DNA from 2 places in the Massilia sp. genome. Region 2 is predicted to be linked to the other one. Evidence: predicted binding sites of a transcription regulator. Region 2 holds the regulator's gene; the other holds the start of a gene.
The links. Region 2 encodes FNR, which switches genes on or off when oxygen is low (the NO sensors DNR and NnrR bind a similar motif). Its sites were predicted from a motif close to TTGATNNNNATCAA; they were not measured.

Region 1: the regulator FNR is predicted to act here: its motif matches at 6,290-6,303, upstream of ACK4S9_RS14480 (OmpW/AlkL family protein).

The regions. Positions count from the first base shown of each region.
Region 1 is NZ_JBKBOV010000025.1:60,132-72,128, reverse strand. Features, by position in the region: gene ACK4S9_RS14515 (PEP-CTERM sorting domain-containing protein) at 1-116, opposite strand, end outside; gene ACK4S9_RS14510 (hypothetical protein) at 312-668, shown strand; gene ACK4S9_RS14505 (serine hydrolase) at 809-2,476, shown strand; gene ACK4S9_RS14500 (serine hydrolase) at 2,578-4,248, shown strand; gene ACK4S9_RS14495 (peptidoglycan recognition family protein) at 4,404-5,021, opposite strand; gene ACK4S9_RS14490 (CoA-binding protein) at 5,134-5,559, shown strand; gene ACK4S9_RS14485 (glutathione peroxidase) at 5,654-6,253, shown strand; gene ACK4S9_RS14480 (OmpW/AlkL family protein) at 6,364-6,975, shown strand; gene pabB (aminodeoxychorismate synthase component I) at 6,983-8,818, opposite strand; gene slmA (nucleoid occlusion factor SlmA) at 8,839-9,414, opposite strand; gene ACK4S9_RS14465 (HAD-IA family hydrolase) at 9,445-10,188, opposite strand; gene ACK4S9_RS14460 (TraB/GumN family protein) at 10,229-11,131, shown strand; tRNA gene ACK4S9_RS14455 (tRNA-Thr) at 11,159-11,233, opposite strand; gene argB (acetylglutamate kinase) at 11,277-11,997, opposite strand, start outside.
Region 2 is NZ_JBKBOV010000034.1:1,503-13,499, forward strand. Features, by position in the region: gene ACK4S9_RS16840 (formate dehydrogenase subunit gamma) at 1-556, opposite strand, end outside; gene ACK4S9_RS16845 (hypothetical protein) at 567-794, opposite strand; gene fdh3B (formate dehydrogenase FDH3 subunit beta) at 791-1,474, opposite strand; gene ACK4S9_RS16855 (formate dehydrogenase subunit alpha) at 1,515-4,334, opposite strand; gene ACK4S9_RS16860 (formate dehydrogenase) at 4,380-4,631, opposite strand; gene ACK4S9_RS16865 (molecular chaperone) at 4,646-5,335, opposite strand; gene ACK4S9_RS16870 (DUF2474 family protein) at 5,429-5,557, opposite strand; gene cydB (cytochrome d ubiquinol oxidase subunit II) at 5,557-6,564, opposite strand; gene ACK4S9_RS16880 (cytochrome ubiquinol oxidase subunit I) at 6,554-8,038, opposite strand; gene ACK4S9_RS16885 (hypothetical protein) at 8,417-8,881, shown strand; gene ACK4S9_RS16890 (hypothetical protein) at 8,901-10,550, shown strand; gene fnr (fumarate/nitrate reduction transcriptional regulator Fnr) at 10,740-11,504, shown strand; gene ACK4S9_RS16900 (metallophosphoesterase) at 11,514-11,997, opposite strand, start outside.

The DNA of each region.
Region 1 (11,997 bases), on a different contig from region 2:
GGCGAGGGACCAGGCGTCAAGCTGCCGCTGAGTTGCGTCGTGACACGGACCGGTTCGCCCGCTGCCGCCAGGAGCGGGGCGAGCAGGACCGGGAACAGCAACCTGGAAAGCTTCATGATGCGCTCCCGAAGAGGGGTCACGAACCAGTATAGGCGCCCTGTTCCGGCATGGCGCGCACCTGACCCGATCCGTTGCGCCGATGCCGCACCATTGCCCGCTTGCGCACCGTTGATTGCCGCACTGATGCCTGGCCGGTTTTCGCTTTACCATTCTCCGACACCCGTTTGGGCACTACTACCGTCGAGCCGACCATGGGAAGCGCACCACATCACGATGAGCAACAAGGGCCCGGGGACGTCTCCTTTCGCCAGACCTTGTACCGCTTCCTCTTCTTCGACTGGCTGTTCCGCGACGTCAGCAGGGCGCGCAATTTGTATGAGCGCCACGCGGCGCGCGAACACAACCGGCGCATGAGCCGCTACCTGCCGGTCTACATGCGGCGCTGGTCGGTGCTGGCCACCTGCGACTTCGCACTCGGCTTCCTGTTCGAGCGCGTCCTGTCCGCGACCATGCTGTCGGCCCTGTTCTTCACCGGTACCTGCGTCACCGTCACCGGTGTCCTGGTGATGACCGTGATCTGGCTGTTCCTCGCCGCCAGGCTGCCTTGAGGATCACAGGGGCATCCCGTTCGCCCCCGGATAGCCACCACTTGACCCATCCGAACGACCGCTGATCGGCTGTCGATTGCGGCAGGCCCGGCAGCGTACGTACAGTCACGGCACTCCACGACAAGAAAGGAATGCCGACCATGTTCATCCGTACCGCCATCTGCGCCGCCGCGCTGCTCCTGTGCGCACCGCACATCGCCTTCGCCGCCGACGCCAATCAGGGCAAGCCGCTTACCAAGCGTGCCCTGGAGGACCTGTCCTTCCGCCTGCACGCCACCGTCGCTCCCTACTTCCCCGCCGAGGCACCCGGTGGCATCGTGCTGGTGGTGAAAAATGGCCAGACCGTCCTGCGCCGCGCCTACGGCATGGCCGACACCACGAAAGGTGTGAAAATGGCGCCCGAGATGGCCATGCGCATCGGTTCGATGACCAAGCAGTTCACCGCGACCGGCATCCTGCTGCTGGCGGACGAAGGCAAGCTCTCCGTCGAGGACGAGATCACGACCTACCTGCCGGACTACCCGACCCAGGGCAAGAGAATCACCATCGAGCACCTGCTGACCCATACCTCGGGCATCGTCAGCTACACCGGCAAGCCGGGTTATGCACAGCGCGCGCCGCAGGACACCACGGTGGCGGCCCAGATCGACTCCTTCAAGAACGACCCGCTGCAGTTCGAGCCGGGCAGCGCCTGGCGCTACAACAATTCGGGCTACTACCTGCTCGGGGCCATCATCGAGAAGGTTTCCGGCCTGCCTTATCACCAGTTCCTCGCCCAGCGCATCTTCGAGCCGCTCGCGATGGCGCATACCGCCTACGAAGGTCATGAGCGCGGCGAGTGGCCGAGCGCCGCCGGTCACTCCCCGCTCGAAAAAGGGTTTGGTGCGGCCCGGCCGCTCGGCAAGAACCAGTCCTATGCCGGCGGCGAGCTGGTGTCGACCGTGGACGACTTGGCGAAATGGGACGCGGCCGTCGGCCGCCAGCTCCTCAAGCCGGCGACCTGGCAGCGCGCCTTCACGTCCTACAAGCTGGCGGACGGCAAGGATAGCCACTACGGCTATGGCTGGGAGCTGACCCTGATCCAGGGCGAGCCGACCATCGGCCATAGCGGCTCGACCCGGGGCTTTCGCTCCTACGGCCTGCGCGTCCCGAGCAAGGGCGTGTACGTGGCGGTGCTGACCAACGGCGACGCCGGCACGGTGGTGCCGGACGTGGTGGCACGCCGGGCTGCCGCCGTCGCCATCGGCAAGCCGCTGCCGGAATTCAGGGAAGTGGCGCTCGATGCAGCGGCGATTGACGCGGTGGCCGGTGCGTACACGTTTGAGAAGGACACGCAACGCGTATTCCGGCGCGATGGCGAATTCCTTTCCCTGCTGCGCCCCAACCGTGGTCCCCTGGTCTTGCGGGCCATGTCGGCCAACGAGTTTTTCGTGCCGGATACGGCGGACTGGTTCGTGTTCCAGCGCGAAGGGGGCAAGGTCACGGGCGTGACCTACCACCAGGATGGCAGGGCGTTGAACCACGTGCGCAGCGGCGAGGCGCCGCCGCCGCGCATCGTGGCGAAGATCGCGGATGCGGTTTTCGATGCGCATGCCGGCCGCTACGAGATCCAGCCGGGCATGGTGTTCGAAGTGACGCGCGACGGCAGCCGCTATTTCGTGCAGCCGAGCGGCCAGCGCCGGGTCGAGATCTTCCCGCTGAGCGAAACCCGCTTCTTCGCCCGCGACGTCGACGCCGAGCTCAGTTTCGAAGGCCAGACCCTGCGCTTCACGCAGGGCAGCCGCCATTTCTCCGGTCGCCGGATTTGACCGCCTGGACCGTGTAAACAACCATTCGTCGCCCGGCGTTTGCCGTCCAGGCAAGCCGGGCCTATGCTTTTCAGGCCTCTACAACAAGAAAGGGACCGACCATGCTGCTTCGTACCGCCATGTGTGCTGCCGTGCTGCTGTTGTGCCAACCGCAGGCTGCATTTGCCCAGGATGCCGTCAAATCCGCGACTGCCGAGCAAGACCTGGCCAGCCGCATCGACGCCGCCATCGCGCCGTATTTCAAGGCCGACGCGCCGGGCGCCACGATCATCGTGGTCAAGGACGGCAAGCCCGTGCTCCGTCAGGCCTACGGCATGGCCGATACGGCGAAGGGTGTGAAAATGACGCCCGAAATGGCGCTGCGCCTCGGTTCCATCACCAAGCAGTTCACGGCGACCGCCATCCTGATGCTGCTTGATGAAGGCAAGCTGTCGCTGGACGACGACATCACGAAGCACCTGCCGGGCTACCCGGCCAAGGGAAAGAAGATCACGATCGAGCACCTGCTGACGCATACCTCGGGCATCCCCAGCTATACGGGCAAACCGGGCTACATGCTCAACATGGCACAGGACGTCACTGTCGCCCAGATGATCGACAGCTTCAAGAACGATCCGCTCGAGTTCGAGCCGGGCAGCCAGTACCGCTACAACAACTCGGGCTACTTCCTGCTCGGTGCGATCATCGAGAAGATCTCGGGCCAGACCTATGCCGGCTTCCTCGAGCAGCGCATCTTCAAGCCGCTCGGCATGCGCGACACCTATTATGAAGGCTTCGGCAACAGCAAGGCGCCGGTGGCGGCCGGCCATAGCCGCGCCGAAAAGGGCTATGGCGCCGCCGCGCCGCTCAGCATGACCCAGCCCTATGCGGCCGGCTCGCTCGTGTCCACGGTGGACGACCTGGCGCGCTGGGATGCGGCGATCGCCAAGGGCCGCCTGCTCAAGCCTTCCAGCTGGCAGCGAGCGTTCACTTCGTATCGCCTGGCCGACGGCAAGGCCACCGGCTATGGCTACGGTTGGGACGTCAGCAAGGTGCAGGGCGAGACGGCGATGGGCCACGGCGGCGGCATCAACGGCTTCAGTACCCATGCGCTGCACGTCCCGGACCGGAAGGTCTACGTGGCGGTGCTGACCAACAGCGACAGCGGGCCGGCCAATCCGGGTCTGGTGGCGCGCAAGGCGGCCGGCATCGCCATCGGCAAGCCCTACCGCGAATTCAAGGAGGTGGCGCTGGATGGCGCAGCGCTCGACGCGGTGACCGGCACCTACGAGGTCGAGAAAGGCGTACAGCGCGTGTTCCGCCGCGGCGGAGATGGCCTGGTCATGCAGCGCAGCGGCCGGCCGCCGGTAGCACTGAAGGCCGCGTCGAAAGATACCTTCTTCGTGCCGGGCGGCCTGGATTGGTTCGAATTCCAGCGTGACGCTGCAGGCCAGGTGACGGCCGTGACGCTGCACCAGGATGGCAACGCGCTGGTCCATCAGCGCATCGGCGACGCACCGGCCGGGCGCAAGGCGGTAAAGATCGCCAGCGCGGCCTTCGATACCCGCGTCGGCCGCTACGAATTGCGTCCCGGCTTCGTGATGGAGCTGAGCCGCGAGGGCGACCGCTATTTTGCCCAGGCCACCGGGCAGCCGAAGCTGGAGATATTCCCGATGAGCGAGACCGTGTTCTTCTCGAACGAGGTCGATGCCGAGATCAGTTTCGAGCCGGCGGCCGGCCAGGGCTTGGTGCTGAAGCAGGGCGGGCGCAGCATCCCGGCGCGCAAGCTTTGATGGGGTTTCGTAGGGTGGGCGGCTTGTAATCTGGGCCACTGGCCCAGATTACCCCACGCGGTGATAGTTAGTGGATGAGACTACGCGCGGGCAGATCTAGCCTGGTTTGAACGCGTGGGCGGGAGACCCGCCCACCCTACGTTATCGCGGCTGCTCTAGCGTTTCTGGGCTTGTTCGCCCGCCAGGCGCAGCGCCACCTTGTGGCGGAACCAGTCTTCCTTGACGTAGCGGTACAGGTTCGCCCCCGGGCACACGGTCTTGCTTGAATAGTCCCGGTGGCTGCGGATAGCGTCCAGCGACACCTTGTACTTCGCCGCCAGCAGCGCCATCAGGTCGACCACGGCATCGAGCTGCCGCTGGTTCGGCTCCACTTCCTCGAAGTTGCCGACCACCTCGATCAGGGCGTGCCCGCTGGGGTCGTACTCGGTATTGGTGTCGCCCGCGAAGTCGATGTTGCGCGCCTCGTAGATGCGGCCATCGAGGTCGATCACGTAGTGGTAGGGGATGTCGAGCCAGCCCTTGCTGGCGCGCGACCAGGACTGCAGGCGGCGCAGGTAGGCTTGCGGATCGGTGCCCGCCTTGAAGGGCTCGCCCTGGTGGTGCAGGGTGATCTGGGTGATGGCGTGGCGGCGCGCCTTTGACGCGTCGGCCGGGGTTCCGCCCCAGTTCGCCACGGGGACGATGGCGCGTTCCACCGCGGCCAGCGGTTCGGCCGCGTGGACGGGCAGCGAGAGAAGCAGGGCGGCGAGCAGGGAAAGGGCGGTAGGGCGCATGTTGGGCATGGAAATCAAAGGTGCCCGCATCTTTTCACGTTTGCGCCCGCGACGCCAGCAGTGATGCGAATCTGATAAGCTGAAAGCCGAATCACCATCGAGCCAAGCCACCATGAGAAGCATTGCCCAGATCCTCAATGACAGCAAGACCATCGCCATCGTCGGCCTGTCGAACAAACCCGACCGCGCCAGCCACGAGGTGGCCGCCTACCTGCAGGAGCACGGCTACCGCATCGTGCCGGTGAACCCGAGCTATGCGGGCGAGACCATCCTGGGCGAACAGGTCCACGCCACGCTGCAGGATGCGGCCGACGCCCTGGCCGGCAGCGGCCAGCGGATCGACATCGTCGACTGCTTCCGCAAGTCCGAGGACATCCCGCCGATCGCGCGCGACGCCGTCGCCGTGCGCGCCGGCTGCCTGTGGATGCAACTCGACATCGAGAACCAGGCCGCCGCCGACCTGGCGCGCGCCGCCGGCCTCGACGTCGTCATGAACCACTGCATCAAGATCGAGCACCGCAGCCTGAACGCGGGCTGAACGGATATCGTCCGGGCGCCGCGGGCGGCCGGCGGTCTTTACAGGCGGCGGCTGCGTTACAATCGTGGCATCACCAACCAGGGAACTCCCCGCCATGATCAAGACCACCGCCCTGCTGTTCGCTGCCTTTGCCGCAGCCAGCGCCGCTCTTCCTGCCGCCGCACAGGCCACGTCCACGCCGGGCGCGCCGGCCGCCGCGCGCATGCCGATGAGCTGCCCCGCCATCCTCAAGCAGAACTTCAAGCGCCTGCAGGACGACGCGCCGCAGGACCTGTGCCAGTATGCCGGCAAGGTGGTGCTGGTCGTGAACACGGCCAGCTACTGCGGTTTCACCAAGCAGTACGAAGGGCTGGAGAAGCTGTATGCGAAATACGGCGGACGCGGCCTGGTTGTGCTGGGCTTCCCCTCGAACGACTTCGGCAAGCAGGAACCGGGCAATGCCAAGGAAATCGCCGACTTCTGCTTCAACACCTATGGCGTCAAGTTCCCGATGTTCGCCAAGAGCGTGGTCACCGGTCCGGAAGCCAACCCGCTGCACGCCAGCCTCGCCAAGGCCACCGGCCAGGCGCCGAAGTGGAACTTCACCAAATACCTGATCGGCCGCGACGGCAAGGTGCTTGAACATTTCCCGAGCAAGGTGACGCCGGAAGACCCGGCCCTGGTCGGCAAGATCGAGCAGGCGCTCGCCATGTGAGTCGGAACCAATAACCACATTCTTAATGTGGTTATTTTGATCCAGATCAACGATTTTTTTGCTCTGCATCAATATTCTTCCTTTCGTTACATGACGAAAGGAAGAAAAACATGAAAACCTTGTTCAAGCATGTGCTGGCGATGTCTCTCGCGCTCGCCGGCACCCAGGCCCTGGCACAGGATTCCAACTGGATGCTGCGCGCCCGCGCCGTCCACATCGATCCCGCCAAGCATTCCGCGCCCCTGGCCGGCAGCGGCGCCGCCGACCGCATCCACGTGGCCAGCAAGACCATCCCGGAAGTCGATATCTCCTACTTCTTCACGCCGCACCTCGCGGCCGAACTGATCCTCACCTATCCTCAAAAGCACGACGTCACCCTGGATGGCGCGCGCATCGGCAGCTTCCGTCACTTGCCGCCGACCTTGAGCGCCCAGTACCACTTCGCGCCGCAGGCGAAAGTAAGCCCTTACTTAGGCGCGGGCCTGAACTACACGCGGATCTCGCGCGTGAAGCTGCTCGGTGGTGCGGGCGACCTCGAGAACGACAGCTGGGGCCTGGCGCTGCAGGCAGGCGTCGACATCCGGCTCGATGCACGCTGGTCGCTGAACCTCGACGTGAAAAAAGTGAACATCCGCAGCGACGTGATGGTCGGCGGCGCCAGGGCAAGCGCGGTGAAGGTCGATCCGGTGCTCTTCGGCCTCGGCCTCGGCTACCGGTTTTAACTAGCGCTCAAGCTTGCGGGTCGTCCAGCAGGACCGCCCGCAGCGGCCCGCGCAAGGCATTGCAGACGACGATGTCGTCCGCCTCCGCCAGCATCGCGCGCGTGATGGTCTGTTCGCTGGCGCGCCAGGCCGGCGCCTGCAGCAGCACCGCCCGCATCACGCCCGGCAGCAGGCCGCTCGACACGGGCGGCGTGATCCACTCGCTGCCGAAACGCAGGAACACGTTGCTGCGTCCCCCCTCGGTCAGTTCCCCGCGCTCGTTGAAGAACAGGGCGTCGAAAGCGCCTTGCGCCTCGGCGGCGCGCCAGGCCGCGTCGTAGCGGCTGCGCACGCTGGTCTTGTGGCGCAGGAAGACGTCGCCCGAATGGGTGCTGTCCTTCGCCAGCAGCAGCGCCACCGGTTCGCGCAAGGGGACCTGCGGCGCCGCCTGCACGGCCAGCGCGCCGCTGTGCGCCACGGCCAGGCGCAGCCGGTGCAGTTGGCCCTGGGGCAGGGCCAGGCAGGCGTCGTTCAGGGCCGCGCGGGCCGCGCCGTAATCGAACGGATGGCCGAAGTAGCGGCAGGATGCTGCCAGGCGGTCGAGGTGCTGCTCGACGTGGCGGCAGCCCTCGTCCCGGGAGGCGCGCAGGGTTTCAAAAATCTCGAACTCGTTGTGCAGGCCGGTGAGGAAGCGCGCCTTGAGCTGGCATTCGGCATATTCGGAGGCGGCCTCGCTGTCGTAGACGATGCCGGCGCCGACGCCCAGCTCGCCCTTGCGGGTGCCGCCTTGCGGCGCCCCCAGCGCCAGGGTGCGGATCGGGACCGACAGGCAGAAATCACCGAAGGCCTTGCCGCCGCCTGGGGCGGGCGGGTCGAACCAGCCGATCGCACCGGTATACATGCCGCGCGCGCTTGGCTCGAGTTCGTGGATGATCTCCATGGTGCGGCGCTTCGGCGCGCCCGTGATCGAGCCGCAGGGGTAGAGCGCGGCGAATACCTGCTCCAGACTCGCATCCTCGCGCAGGCGCGCCTGCACGGTCGAGGTCATCTGCAGCACGCTGCCGTAGCGGCGCACCTCGAACAGCGCGGGCACCTCGACGCTGCCGGTGGCGGCGACCCGTCCCAGGTCGTTGCGCAGCAGGTCGACGATCATCAGGTTCTCGGCGCGGTTCTTGCTGTCCGCGGAAAGCGCCTTGGCGCGTTCGTCGTCGACGGCATCGATGCCGCTGGCCGGGGCGGTGCCCTTCATCGGGCGCGCCAGCAGCCTGCCGGCGTCGTGGCGCACGAACAGTTCGGGCGAGAAGGACAGCACGGCGCTGCCGTCCGCCAGGGCCACCAGGGCGCCGTAGGGCACGCGCTGGCGCTCCCGCAGGCGCGCATACAGCTTGAGGAGCGAGCCGTAGGTCTCGAAGCGCAGGCGGTAGGTGTAGTTCACCTGGTAGGTGTCGCCGGCGGCGATGTAGTCGCGGATGCGGCCAATCGCCTCGGTGAAGGCCGCCTCGTCCACGTTGGGCCTGATGCCGGCCACGCCCGCCCGTTCGTTCGCCGGCGCGCGGGTGGCGATCCAGGCCTCGACCTGGCTTGCATCCAGGTGCTCGCATTGCTCGAACAGCAGCACCTGCGCCAGTGCGCCTTCCACCGGGTGCGCCGGCACGCCTTGCAGCTGCGCGCCCAGTTCGTAGGTGAGGAGCGGCACCGCGTACAGGCCGCGTCCCAGCGCTTCCTGCAGCTCGCGCAGCAGCTGCGGCCAGCCGGCGGCATCGATGCAGTGCAGGGTGCCGGCGTGGCGGCTGTACAGGCGCGAGCGGGCGTCGCCTGCGGCGCCGGCGTCGTCCAGCAATGCGAATACTTCCTGGGTGTCCATGATGCCTGTGCAGGAAGCCTTTATGCCGCCAGCAGCAGCGACAGCTGCAGGGCCGTGCCTTCGGCCGGGTTCTGCTTGAAGCCGCTCTTGGCGAAGCGGTGCCAGCGCCCGGTCACGTAGCTCACCAGGAGGCTGGCGCGGGCCGCGACGTCGGTCTCGAGGCCGTGGCCCTGGGTGACGGCAACCCGCAAGGCGCCCTTGAACGCCATTTCGATCCGGTCGTAGAAGCCGTTCATGCGCAGCTGCAGGCGCTCGTCCTCGCCCACCAGCGCGTCGCCGATCAGCACCCGGGTCATGCCCGGGTTGTTGGCGGCGAAGGACAGCAGCATCTGCAGGATCGCGTGCGCCTGGTGCACGCCGTCTTCCTCGCGCTCGGCGATCTGGTTGATCAGGCCGAAGACGCTCGATTCGATGAACTCGATCAGGCCTTCGTACATCTGCGCCTTGCTGGCGAAATGGCGGTACAGCGCCGCCTCGGATACCGACAGGCGCGCCGCCAGCGCCGCCGTGGTGATCTTGTCGCCCTTGGGCTGCTCGAGCATCGAGGCCAGGGCCTGGAGGATTTGCAGTTTGCGCTGACCTGGCTTGGTTGCCATGTGATCCCTAGTGTCGTGTTGTTGTTGGTATTAGCGCAGCCGGTGCAGACGCGCCGGAAGCTGCCGCACGGATTTTACTTTGACATCGACGTAGCCGGGGCGTTTCAGGGTCCGCGGCAGTGGTCCGATGCGCGGCCCGGCTTTGCCGATCGGGTCGCTCATGCGCAGGTACTGCGTCACCCAGACGGTGCGCAGTCCGAGGCGGCTGGCGCTTTTCAGGTTGGCCAGCGTGTCCTCGACCAGGATGCAGCGGCGCGCGGCCACGCCGTGCTTGCGCAGCAGGCGGCGCAGCATCAGGCTTGACGGCTTGGGGCGCAGCTGGCGGTGCACGTGCATGTGCTCGATCGCGACGTGGTGCGCGAAGTGCCGGCTCAGGCCCAGGTGGCGCATCACGTCGGTCGAGTAGCGCGTGGGCGCGTTGGTGAGCAGGATCTTGCGGCCCGGCAGGCGGCGCAGCAGCGTGCCCAGTCCCTTTTCCGCGCGCACCAGCTTGTCGAGGGCGCCGAGATCGTGCGTGACGTGCAGGAAGTCGGCCGCCGACACCCCGTGGTGGCGGATCATGCCGAGCAGGGTGGCGCCGTAGCGCTTCCAGTAGCCCAGGCGCGCCGCATCGACCTGCGCCTGGGTGGCGGGCGTGCTGCCGTCGCCCAGCACGCGCCCGATGTAGGCGTTCATGTTGGCGCTGATGGCCGGGAAGATCGCATGCGAGGCATCGTGCAGGGTGTTGTCGAGGTCGAACAGCCAGACGGGGGAGGGGAGGGTATGATTTGCCACAGTTTCAGTTTAAAAGCGCAAACACAACAAGGGGAAATGAATGCGACGACGTCCGATTATAGTGGTGTTCCTCAGCTTGTTCCTGCTGGCCTTCCAGGCGATGGCGGCCGAAGTGGGCACGGCGCGGGGCGCGCTGTTCAAGGCCACGGACAAGGGCAATACCTTGTACCTGTACGGCACCATGCACGTCGGCCGCGCCGACTTCTATCCGCTCGAGCCGCGCATCCGGACGGCGATCGCCGCCGCGCCCACGCTGGCGCTGGAAATCGACATGAAGGGCGACCCGGCCGCGCCCGCGGCCGCGGTCCAGCAGCATGGCATGTTCCCGCCCGGCAGCCCGGGCTATGCGGGCCTGGCGCCCGAGCGCCGCGCGCGCATCGAGGCGGCCCTGCGCAAGCATGGGCTGGAGCCTGCCGCGGTGGCGCAATTGAAACCCTGGATGCTGGTGACGATGCTTGCCGTGTTCGACACCGTCAAGCTGGGCTACGACCCGGCCCTGGGCGTCGACGACCACCTCGCCACCTTGGCGCGCCAGGGCAAGACCCGCATCGCCGAGCTCGAGACCATGCAGTACCAGGCCAGCTTGCTGAACCGCCTGTCTGACGAAGAACAGTGGCGCCTGCTGGAAGAAACGCTGGAAGACATGGCTTCGGGCCGCCAGTTGCGCGAAACGCGCGAGCTGCTCGATGCCTACGAACGCGCCGACCGTCGCGCGCAGGAAGCGCTCATGCGGCGGCTGGAGAGCGACGACAGCCTGAGCGGGAAGTTCACGCGCGAGCTCCTGCTCGACGAGCGCAATGGGCCGATGGCGGACAAGGTGGCGGCGCTGCTGGCGCGCGAAAACAATGCGGTGGTGGCGGTGGGCCTGCTGCACCTGCTGGGACAAGGCGGACTGCCCGAGCTGCTGCGCAAGCGCGGCATCAAGGTGGAGCGGATCTACTAAAGGGGGAGGGTACTGCAGGAAGAAGAATGGTGCCCTTGACGTGGATTGAACACGTGGCCTCTCCCTTACCAAGGGAGTGCTCTACCACTGAGCTACAAGGGCATTCAGGTCATTTTCTGTGGCGGATATTTCCGCCACAAAAAAATTAGTGAGACCGGATCATAGTGCCAAATGCCTGCTCGGTCAAGACTTCCAGCAACAAACTGTGTTCGATGCGTCCGTCGATGATGTGCACGGTATTCACGCCCGACTTGGCGGCGTCCAGCGCCGACGAGATTTTCGGCAGCATGCCGCCCGAAATCGTGCCGTCTTCGAACATCTCGTCGATCTCGCGCGCCGACAGGTCGGTGACCAGGTTGCCTGCCTTGTCCTGCACGCCGGCGATATTGGTCATCATGATGAGCTTTTCGGCCTTCAGGATCTCGGCGATCTTGCCGGCGACGACGTCGGCATTGATGTTGTAGGCCTGGCCATCCTGGCCGAAGCCGATCGGCGAGATGATCGGGATGAAGGCGTCGTCCTGCAGCGCCTTGACGACGGCCGGGTTGATCGCCTCGATCTCGCCGACGAAACCGATGTCCAGGAATTCGCCCGGCTTTTCCTTGTCCGGCATGCTCATGCGGCGTGCGCGGATCAGGCCGCCGTCCTTGCCGGTCAGGCCCACGGCCTGGCCGCCGTAGTGGTTGATCAGCATGACGATGTCCTGCTGGACCTCGCCGCCCAGCACCCACTCGACCACTTCCATGGTTTCCTCGTCGGTGATGCGCATCCCCTGCACGAAGGTGCCCTGCTTGCCGATCTTCTTGAGCGCATTGTCGATCTGCGGACCGCCGCCATGCACCACGACCGGATTCATGCCCACCAGC
Region 2 (11,997 bases):
GCAGGTACTTGGAGATGATGGCCACCCAGGAAAACAGGTCGTGCCCCATCCATGGCAGCATGATCTTCTTGCCGTACATGATGATGATGCCGGTGATCGCCAGCGCGATGAAGCTGTAGGCCGTGGCCCAGTGCACGTTGCGCTCCCATTTGGTGAAGCGCTGGATGCGGCGCCCCGAGGCCGGCTCCTCGCGCGCCGGGCCCACGGCCCTGTAGAACACGAGGATCAGCAGCGGTACGGCCAGCAGGATGAAGCCGGCGATGGTGGCGAGCGGACCGTTGCGCAGGTGGCGCCAGGTGTTGCCGCCGCGCTGGACGATGACATTCGCCTCGGTGGCGCCGTACTGTCCCAGGAAATGGCGATCCATGTGCACCCGCCCGGAGGAAGGGTTCAACAGGCCGGGTTCCGGCACCACCGAATCGCCCTCGATCTGGAGCATGGTCTGCTCCTCGGCGTAGGCCGGCTTGGCCTTCTCGTTGGGCACGCCGGCCCAGGCCGCCGGCAACATGAGCGCAAGCACCAGGGCCAGGGCGGCCCGCAAGAGTTTGGCGTGCATGGTCGGCTCCTCAGGGATTGGCGCGGTTGTATTCGTTCTGTTTCATGGCACGGTTCTGGATCGTGGCCGACCATGCCAAGCGGTCGCCGTGGAAGCGGGCCTGGAAATGGCGCTGGTCTTCCTTGCCGGCGTACTCGCCGTGCAGCCAGCCGGGGAACTGGTCGACTTCCAGGCAGCCGGTCAGCAGGAGCGGCAGGACCAGGATCAGGTAGCGGGAATGCGAACGGAGCTTGCTCATTGCGGGAACCTCCCTGGATCGTTCTGTACGTCGCCGATGATCTGGTTGGTGCGCGGCAGATCGCCCTTGGCCTTGATCTCGCCGCCGCCCTTGGGCCGGCCGTAGGCGATCTTCCAGCCCCATAGTTCCGGGCCATAGCCGCGCGTCGTGACGCGCTGGCGATAGATGTCGGCGATCTGGTTGGCCTCGCCCCCCAGCAGGGCCTTGGTGCCGCATTGCTCGGCACAGGCCGGCAGCTTGCCCTCGGCGATGCGGTTGCGGCCGTATTTCTTGAACTCGGCTTCCGACGTATCCGGTTCCGGGCCGCCGGCACAGAAGGTGCACTTGTCCATCTTGCCGCGATGGTTGAACAAGCCGGTTTCCGGGAACTGCGGCGCCCCGAACGGGCAGGCGTAGTAGCAATAGCCGCAGCCGATGCATTGGTCCTTGCTGTGCAGGACGATGCCGTCCTCGGTATGGTAGATGCAATTGGTCGGGCACACCGCCAGGCAGGGCGCATCGGTGCAGTGCATGCACGCGACCGATACCGAGCGCTCGCCGGGGATGCCGTCGTTGATCGTGACCACGCGGCGGCGGTTGATGCCCCAGGGAGTCTCGTGTTCGTTCTTGCATGCGGTCACGCAGCCGTTGCAGTCGATGCAGCGCTCCGTGTCGCAGATAAATTTCATCCTCGCGGCCATGCTGTTCTCCTCCGCTCTGTTCAGTAGTTGGCGATGCGCATCAGGCCTTGACGACCCGGCACAGCGATACCTTGGTTTCCTGCATCATCGTCACCGTGTCGTAGCCGTAGGTCCAGCCCGTGTTGCAGGCCTCGCCGCGCACGGTCGGGGCCCCGCCTTCCGGATAATGGCGCTCCAGGTCTTCGCCCATCCACCAGCCGCCGAAGTGGAAGGGCATCCAGACCAGGCCGATCGGCACCCGCTCGGTGACCATTGCCATCATCTTCATGCGCGCACCGGTCGGGGTTTCGACCCAGACGTAGTCGCCGATCCGGGCGCTCATCTGGGCCGCGTCGCGCGGATTGATCTCGATGAACATGTTTTGCTGAAGTTCGGCCAGCCAGGGGTTGGAACGGGTTTCCTCGCCACCGCCCTCGTACTCGACCAGGCGCCCGGACGTCATGATCAGGGGGTAATCCTTCGAGTAGTCGACATCCTGCACCGACTTGTACAGGGTCGGCAGGCGCCAGAAGTTGGCCTTGTCGTCGTAGGTCGGGTACTTGGCGACCAGGTCGCGCCGCGGCGAGGCCAGCGGTTCGCGGTGGGTCGGTACCGGATCCGGGAAGTTCCAGACGTTGCAGCGCGCGCGCGCATTGCCGAAAGGCGCGCAGCCGTGGGCGATCACCACGCGGATGATGCCGCCGGACAGGTCGGTCTTCCAGTTCTTGCCCTCGGCCATGGCCTGCTCCTGCGGCGTGAGTTCGGCCCACCAGCCGAGCTTCTTCAGGAACACATGGTCGAATTCCGGATAGCCGGTGTCGAGCTGGCTGTCCTTGTTGCTGGAACCATCGGCCGCGAGCAGCGACTCGCCATCGTGTTCGACGCCCCAATTGGCACGGAAGGGCAATCCCCCTTCGGCCACCGACTTGTTGAGGTCGTACAGGATCGGGGTTCCCGGGTGCTTCAGTTCCGGCGTGCCCCAGCACGGCCAGGGCAGGCCGTAGTAGTCGCCCTTGCACGGGCCGTCGTCGGCGCGCATGGTAGTCGGGTTGAAGGTGTGCTTGTTCTCCATGTGGAGCTTGAGGCGCTCCGGCGAGCAGCCGGTGTAGCCGATGGTCCAGCAGGAACGGTTGATCTCGCGCAGGATGTCCTCGACCACCGGCTCGTTGAGCACCACCTTGATGTTCTTGCACAATTCGTTGTGGAAGCCGAGCTTCTTGGCGAACAGGTACATGATTTCGTGGTCGCTCTTACACTCGAACAGCGGCAGGATGACGCGCTCGCGCCACTGGATGCTGCGGTTCGAGGCCGTGCACGAACCCGAGGTTTCGAACTGCGAGGCGGCCGGCAGCAGGTAGACGCCGTCGGTGCGGCCGTGCATCGAGGCCGTCATGCTCGGATAGGGATCGATCACGACCAGCATGTCGAGCTTCTGCATCGCCGCCTTCATGTCGGGCAGGCGGGTCTGGCTGTTGGGTGCGTGTCCCCAATAGAACACCGCGCGCAGGTTGCTCGGCTGGTCGACGTAGTCGCTGTTCTCGTTGACGGCATCGAACCAGCGCGACACCGTGATGCCCGGTTTTTCCATCAATTCCTTGGAACCGAAGCGCGACAGGATCCAGTTGTAGTCGACGCCCCAGACGCTCGCGAAATGCTTCCAGGCGCCCTCGGCGATACCGTAGTAGCCGGGCAGCGAGTCGCCGTTCGGACCGACGTCGGTCGCGCCCTGCACGTTGTCGTGGCCACGATAGATGTTGGCGCCCCCGCCCGGCTTGCCGATATTGCCGAGCGCGAGCTGCAGGATGGACAGCGCGCGAACGTTGGCGGTGCCCACGGTGTGCTGGGTGATTCCCATGCACCAGACCACGGACGACGGCTTGTTCGTGGCCAGCATTTCGGCCGCCATGCGCACCGATTCCTCGGGAACGCCGGTGATGTCGGACACGATGTCCGGCGTCCATTTTGCCACTTCCTTGCGGACGTCCTCCATGCCGTAGGTACGGGCCGCGATGAATTCCTTGTCTTCCCAGCCGTTGCGGAAGATGTGCCAGAGCATGCCCCACACCAGCGGGATGTCGGTGCCGGGACGCACGCGCACGTAGTGGTGGGCGAAGCGCGCGGTGCGGGTGAAGCGCGGGTCGATGACGATCATCTTCGCGCCCAGTTCCTTGGCGTGCAGGAAGTGCAGCATCGAGATCGGGTGGGCCTCGGCCGGGTTGGAGCCGATGAACAGGACGGCCTTGCTATGATGCAAGTCGTTGAAGGAGTTCGTCATGGCCCCGTAACCGAAGGTCTGGGCCACGCCCGCGACCGTGGTCGAGTGGCAGATGCGCGCCTGGTGGTCGCAGTTGTTCGAGCCCCAGAACGAGACCCACTTGCGCAGCAGGTAGGCCTGCTCGTTGTTGTGCTTGGAGCTGCCGATCACCATCAGCGCGTCGGGGCCGGCTTTCTGGCGCAACTCGATCAGCTTGTCGCCGATCTCGTTGATGGCTTGGTCCCAGGACATGCGCACGTACTTCCCGTTCACCAGCTTCATCGGGTAGCGCAGGCGGTGCTCGCCGAAGGCGTGCTCGCGCACCGAGGCGCCCTTGGCGCAGTGCGCGCCCATGTTGATGGGCGAGTCGAAGGCGGCTTCCTGGCGCACCCAGACGCCGTTGGCCACCACCGCGTCCACCGAGCAGCCCACCGAGCAGTGGCTGCAGATGGTGCGCTTGATCTCGGTGGGCACCGGGGCGCCGGGCGCCTGGTCGGCCTTGGCCGGTTCGATCACGTTCAGCGGCAGCTGCCGGGCCAGGGCGCCGGCGCCGGCGGCGACACCGGCGCCGACCAGGAAGCGGCGCCGTTTGAGTCCGCTGTCGCGGACGGACTTCACGAGGGACATGCTGGTTCTCCCCTATCGTTCATTCAAGGCGGCTTGCCCGCCGGTTCACCAATATGCGGCGGTCTCGTAGTAACGGCGGATGTGCTCGGTTTCGTGGTAGCCGCGCTTGACCTGCGGCGCCGCCGCCGGGACGGGCGCCGCCGCCTCGCTGGCCTCGGCCGTGCCGGCCACGACGGCCAGCGCCCCCAGCGGCGCGGCCTTCAGGAAGCCGCGGCGGCCGCGGTCCGGCTGTCCGTGCTGCGGGCCGGCCGGCTTGCCGTCCGGTCCCTGTTCCAAGCCTTGCGGATGCTGTTCCATGCTGTGCCTCTCGCTTAAACGGATGATTCGGTGAGCGCTTCCCCGACCACGAAGGCTTGCGCTTCGATGGCGAGGAAGGCGCCGGCCAGGCGCGCGACCAGCCGGTAGTAATTCGCCCCTTCGGCGCCCGCGATGTCGGCCAGGCAGCGCTCGTACCAGGGTGCGATGTGGACTTCGAAAAAGGCCTCCTGCCGCGCCAGCGACTGGCGCGCGATGCCGGGAGCGCCGCTGATCAGGACGCGCATCGTTTCGCACAAGGCCCCCAGGTGGTCTTCGAACTCGCCGACGCCGCGCACCCGGCCGATGCCGAAGCGCGCCAGGTCGGCGCGCAGTTCGGCCAGCGGGGTGTCGTTCATGTAGCCGGCCAGGTAGCGCGAGCCATAGGGATTGAGCGGCGGCGTGCCGACGCTGACGAAGAGCGCGTCGAATTCCTCGGCCACGGCACCCGGGTCCATCACGCCCGAGGCGAGCGTCAAGGCTTCCCAGGCCTGCTCCAGGGCCGGATCGCCGCCTTCGGAAAGGATGGGGTCGGCGTGCGCCAGCGCGTCCAGCAGGCCGGCATCCGGCGCCGCCAGCAGCAGGCGCGACAGCAGCGCGTAAAGATCGGCGCGCGCCTGGTCCTCGCCGGACAGCGGTAGCGGTACGGCGACGGTATTGACGGGGTCGGCGGGGCGGTCGATCTGCGGCGCGTCAGGGTGGGACACGGTGCTGCTCTCCTGTGGCAAAGGGTCACCTGCAGTGTAGCCCTCCCTCGCAGGGGGCCGCGCACGGTTGATGACAAGGCGCTATTAATTGCCTCAGCGCATACCCAGTGCGTGCATGATCGTACGGATCGCGTAGGCCACCAGCGCCAGCGACAGCACGCCGCCGAGCCAGAGCGCCGCCAGCCAGGCCAGGCGCCGCGTCCATTCGCGCCGGCTTGCCATCAGTGATACCCCGCGTCGGCCTTGACCTTGCCGCGGAACACCCAGTAGGACCAGGAGGTGTACATCAGGATGATGGGCAGGATAAAGAGCGTCCCGACCAGGGCGAAGCCCTGGCTGGACGGCGGCGAGGCCGCTTCCCAGATCGAGATCGAGGGCGGCACGATGTGCGGCCAGATGCTGATCGCCATGCCGCTGTAGCCGAGGAAGATCAGGGCCAGCGAGGCGACGAAGGGCAGCCGGTGCGGGTCGCGCCTGAGCGAACGCAGCAGCAGCACGATGAACACCGTCACCAGCACCGGCACCGGCGCCAGGAACACGATGTTGGGGAAGCTGAACCAGCGCGCGGCCACCGCCGGGTCGCGCCACGGGGTCCAGATGCTGACGATGACGATGGCCGCCAGGAGCGCCAACGCGCAGGGACGCGCCACCTGCACCATGCGCGCATGCAGTTCGCCCTCGGTCTTCATGACCAGCCAGGTGGCGCCCAGCAGGGTGTAGGCGATCATCACGCCGAGCCCGGCCAGCAGCGGGAAAGGCGCGATCCAGTCGAGCGGGCCGCCGGCATAGCTGCGCCCCGATACCGCGATGCCGTCGAGGAAAGCGCCCAGCGAGACGCCCTGGAAAAAGCTGGCCACCACCGAGCCCCCGATGAAGGCCTTGTCCCACCGGTGGCGCTCGTGCTCCTTGGCCTTGAAGCGGAACTCGAAGGCCACCCCGCGGAACACCAGGCCGATGAGCATGAAGATCAGCGGCAGGTAGAGGCCCGACAGGATGATCGAATAGGCCACCGGGAAGGCCGCCAGCAGCCCCTCGCCGCCCAGCACCAGCCAGGTCTCGTTGCCGTCCCAGACCGGCGCCACGGTGTTCATCATGGTGTCGCGGTCGCGCTTTTTCGGCGTGAAGGGAAACAGCAGGCCGATGCCGAGGTCGAAGCCGTCCAGCAGCACGTACATGAAGACGGAAAAGAAGATGATGACCGCCCAGATGACGGTGGTGTCAATGCCCATGACGGGGTTCCTCCTTGTCGCGACCCAGCAGATCCGGTCTGGCCTCGCCTTCGTCGTCGTCGTTCTGCACGTCGGCGGCCGACAGCGGCCGGCTCGGCGTGCGCTCCTCGCCCGGACCGCCCTGGGCAGGCGTATGCAGCGCGAAGCGCTGCGGCCCCTTGCGCATCATGCGCAGCAGGTAGACGGTGCCGGTGCCGAACACGAAGAGATAGGCCACCACGAACAGCGCCAGGGTCAGGCCGAGCTCGGCGGCGCCATGCGGCGAGACGGCATCGGCGGTGCGCAGCACCCCGTACACGACCCAGGGCTGGCGCCCCACCTCGGTGGTGGTCCAGCCGGCCAGGATGGCGACCAGGCCCGCCGGCCCCATCCACAAGGCGAAACGCAGGAAAGGGCGGCTGGTCCATAGTCGCGCCTCCCCTGCCCGCTTGCGCCGCAGCCACAGGCTCCAGGCGCCAAGCAGGATCATGAGCAGGCCCAGCCCCACCATCAGGCGAAAGCTCCAGAACACGATCAGCGCGTTCGGCCGCTCCTCGCGCGGGAAGTCCTTCAGCCCGGGGAACTGGCCGTCCCAGGTGTGGGTGAGGATCAGGCTGCCCAGGTGCGGGATCCCGACCGCGTACTTGGTGCGCTCCTCCTGCATGTCGGGCACCCCGAACAGCAGCAGCGGGATCGCCTTGTCGCCCTCGTTCTGCCAGTGCCCTTCCATGGCGGCCAGCTTGGCCGGCTGGTGCTTCAGGGTGTTCAGGCCGTGGAAGTCGCCCACCACCGCCTGGATCGGCGCCACCAGCAGGATCATCCACATCGCCATCGACAGCATCTTGCGCACCGCCGGGTTGTCGCGCCCCTTGAGGAGCTGCCAGGCGCCGGTGGCGCCGACGATCAGGGCCGTGGTGAGATAGGCGGCGATCACCATGTGCAGCAGGCGATACGGGAAGGAAGGGTTGAACACGATCGCCAGCCAGTCGACCGGGACCATGCGGCCGCCCTCGATGGCGTAGCCTTGCGGGGTCTGCATCCAGCTGTTGGCGGCCAGGATCCAGGTGGACGAGATCAGGGTGCCGATCGCGACCGCGCAGGTGGCCCCGAAGTGCAGGCCCGGGCCGACGCGGGTCCAGCCGAACAGCATCACCCCGAGGAAGCCGGCTTCGAGGAAGAAGGCGGTGAGCACCTCGTAGGACAGGATCGGCCCCAGGATGCTGCCGGCGAACTCGGACAGGTAGCTCCAGTTGGTGCCGATCTGGTAGGCCATCACGATGCCGGACACCACCCCCATGCCGAAGCAGACGGCGAAGATCTTGAGCCAGTAGTGGTAGAGGTCGACGTAGACCTGGCGCTTCGTCCTCAGCCAGCACAACTCGAGCACGGCCAGGTAGCTTGCCATGCCAATCGTTATCGCCGGAAACAGGATGTGGAAGGACATCGTGAACGCGAATTGCACGCGCGCCAGATCCAAAGCGGACAAACCGAACATGCGGGCCCCTTTTGCTCTCGTACTCCCTTGTGGTGTCCAGAATCTAGCATGCCGGATAGGCGCGCACGCTAGAGCGTGTCGATTCGATACGCCAAAAACCCGGTTTGCGCCGCCTGCGAGTGGTTTTTATACCCGCACAAGGCCAGGCCAGCTTTCGGGATTGAAAGCTTTCTCTTCCACAGAAAACTCGAAGCCACTGATCCATATTAATGACCTGTCAGATCGGTTCAGCAGGCCCAATCCACTCGTCTATATTGGCTGACGATTCGAGCCCGGCGGCAGCCGGAATCCTGTCTATCCAGCATGCAGGCGGACTCGCGATCCGGCGGCCCGGTGGCCCGGGCCATCCATCGATCGTCGATGTGAAAGGAGATGGTCTTGACTGACAATCAGATACACCCGGCCGCGGCGCGGCTGGCCCCGGGCGCCGGGGCTGCCGACGTGCTGGTCGCTTCCTCGGCCATGCCGGCGAGCTTTCGCGAACTGCGGCAGGATGCCGCCCCGGGCGCCGTCCGGCAGTTGTTCGGCGGCGCGCCAGCGCGCGCCGGCCAGCCCGAGCCCGAACTGAGCGGCACCGGCTTCACCTACCGCCACGACTGGGGCACGCGCCGCGGGCAGTGGGTGCTGCGGCTGAACTGGGATGTCGTCCAGCCCCCGTCGCGGGTGCTGGTGGCGATCGGCGAAGGCGTGCCGGGCGGCCCGCCGGCCGGCAAGTTCATCGGCGCGGCCCGCTATACCCTGCACAACGTCGCCTCGCGCTGGAACGGCGTCGACATCTGGGTCGACATCGAGTGGAGCAGCGACATCTCGCTCTACGCCGATTACCTGATCATCAACCCTTGAACCGCACCAGGAGAATCGCATGGCACCAAATGATCGTCTCGACCAGGACGCCGCACTGCTGCTCGACCCCGGAACGCAGGAGGGGGCGGACTCATCAACCACCAAGGGCCCCTGGGCCGTCGCCGAAGCGAGCGTCGGCGCCCAGGGCCTGCAGCCGGCGCTGCAGGGCACCGGCTTTACCTACCGCCACGACTGGGGCATGCGCCGCGGCGAATGGCTGCTGCGGCTCAACTGGGACCTGATCCAGCCCGGCTCGCAGGTGTTCGTGGCCGTCGGCGAAGGCGTGCCGGGCGGGCCACCGGCCGGCAAGTTCATCGGCGCGGCGCGCTACACCCTGCACAACGTCGCCCCGCGCGCGGGTGGCGTCGACATCTGGGTCAACATCGAGTGGAGCGCCGACATCTCGCTCTACGCCGATTACCTGATCGTCAACCCGCCGGTCGCGCCGCCCGGCCTGCGCACGGTCTCGGTCACGGTGCACCGCCACGGCAGCGTGGCCCTGAGCGAGGCCGAGGCCGACAGGATCCTGGCCGACATGGGCGCCATCCTCCAGAACGACGACACCGGGCCGGACGTCGCGACCCCGGTGCGCTTCGTGCGCAACGGCGCGGTCCGGGTGCTGCCGGCAAACATCCCCGGCACCATCCAGACATCCAGCGACCTGAATGCCCTCTTGAGCGCCGGCAGCGGGGTCAAGATCGTGCAGGCGATCCGCTGGTGCGGCGGCCCCGGCGACAGCATCATCGGCTGCGCCCCGGTCGGCAGCGCTTCGGTCAACGTGGCCGCGGTGCGCTTCACCGCCGACCAGGAAGGCCTGATCTGGGTGCACGAATACGGCCACAACTGCGGCCTGGGCCACCGCACCGACGACCCGCGCGCGGTCATGTACCCGTCCGTCGGCACCGACCACAACGTCGTCAACGCGGCGGAATCCTCGACCTTCCTTTCGGGTCCGCTCAACATCACGGGCAAGGTGATGCCGGCGGCGGCCTGCTCCTGCGGCGCCGGCGGCCTGGCGCTGCCGGCCGACGTGCGCGACTTCGTCTCGCGCCACTGGGTGGAAGGCGTGCCCTGGGAACTGGCCTCGCAGTACGGCGAGCAGGATGCCCGCCTGCTGCTCGACTGGCTGGTAAACGAGCCGGAACGGCACGAGGAGTTCCTGACCCAGATCGTGGCCACCCTCGGCCACATCGGCAGCGAGATCGCGGTCCAGCCCATGATCGACTTCGTGCAAAGCCCGCGCGCCGGCCGCGCCGTGTTCAACGCCAAGAACACGGCCCTGCTGCGCCTGGGCGACCTGGCCAACCAGTCCGGCAGCCGCGCCGCGCTCGACTTCCTGGCGCGGGTCGCAAGCGACATGGACCTGGCGCGCACGCTGGCGGCGCCCCAGGCCAGCGCCGAGACGCAGGCGGCCAAGGCGATGCAGGACGTGGTGGCGCCGACCCTCGAGACCCTGGCCGCCGAGATGGCGGTATCGGCCACCTTCGGGCTGGCGCTGGCCGGCACGGCGCAGTCGCAGCAGGCCGTGGAAGCGCTCAAGGGGAACGCCGACGCCTTCGCGACCGTGAACCAGGCGGCGCAGGAAGCAGCCGAGATCGCCGCGACCGTGCGCGCCAAGGGCCGCCAGGAGTATTACAGGATGAAGGCGCAGCACCGGCATCACCTGTAATCGGGACTTGTAGGGTGGACGGCTCGCCGTCCGCGCGTTCAAACCGTCTTTGATTCGATGGAACGTCTATTCGACTGACAGCCGGACGCGCGGTCGGCAGAGCCGACCACCCTACTGTATTCTGGAAATGAAAGCCACGAACGCGGCCTTTGTCTATAATGGTCGCGTCCGCATTTTCCTGTCCTCGTCATGAACCAACCCATCTCGCTTCCGGGCGAAGCGCCGGTCAGCATCCAGGCCCTCAAGACCAGTTGCAGCGCCTGCAGCATGCACCAACTGTGCCTGCCGATGGGCCTCGAGGACGCCGACATCAACCGCCTCGACCAGATCATCGGCCGGCGCCGCCGCCTGGCGCGCGACGAGCGCCTGTACGCCATGGGCGAGCCCTTCCGCAACCTGTACGCGGTGCGCTTCGGCCATTTCAAGACCTACCAGGTGAACGCGGCCGGCGAAGCCCAGATCACGGGCTTCCAGATGGCCGGCGAACTGCTGGGCATGGACGCGATCAGCGGCACCCACCACTGCGACGCCGTGGCCCTCGAGGACAGCGAGGTGTGCGAGATCCCGTTCGCGCGCCTGGAAGAGCTGTTCGGCCACGTGCCGGCCCTGCTGCGCCACTTCCACCGCATCATGAGCCAGGAAATCACGCGCGAACAGAACGTCATGCTGCTGCTCGGCAATATGCGGGCCGAGCAGCGCTTCGCCGTCTTCCTGGTCAACCTGTCGGCACGCTACGCGGCGCGCGGCTATTCGCCGAACAGCTTCCAGCTGCGCATGTCGCGCGAGGACATCGGCAACTACCTCGGGCTCACCATCGAAAGCATCAGCCGGCTGCTGTCGCGCTTCAAGAAGCAGGGCTGGCTGCAGGTGGACAAGCGCGAAGTCACCCTGCTCGACCCGGCCCGGCTCAAGGCGCTGGCCGCCGGCACCGAGGTCTGCAGCCCGATGGGCTAGCAGACCGGATCAGAGCTCGATCACCAGGTCCGGGCGGAAGGCTTCCTGCTCGCCCTTGCTGAGGTAGCCGAGCGGGTTGGCCACCACCCGGCAGGACCAGGGCCGGCCGGCCTCGACGCCGCTGACCACGTAGTCGTTGGCGCAGTGCAGGTGGCCATGGATCCAGACCTCGGCCTGCGGGAACAAGGCGTCGAGCGCATTGCAGAAGCCCGCGGTGCCGGGCGTGAGGCCATAGCGCGGATCGGCGCTTCGCAGGCTGGGGGCGAAGTGGGTCACCACCACCGTGGTGCCGTCGAAAGGCGCCGCCAGCGCGCCGCGCAGCCAGGCCTGGCACTCCAGCGCCATCTCGCGGATGCCCTCGGCCAGCACCTTCTCGCCGTTCTTCAAGGTGGTGTTCTTCGACAGATACCAGTTGGCGGCGCGGAAGGCCTTTTCGCGCTTTTGCAGCTGCTTCGTCAGGTCCTGCTCCTGCAGCGCCAGCGCGTCGAAGTCG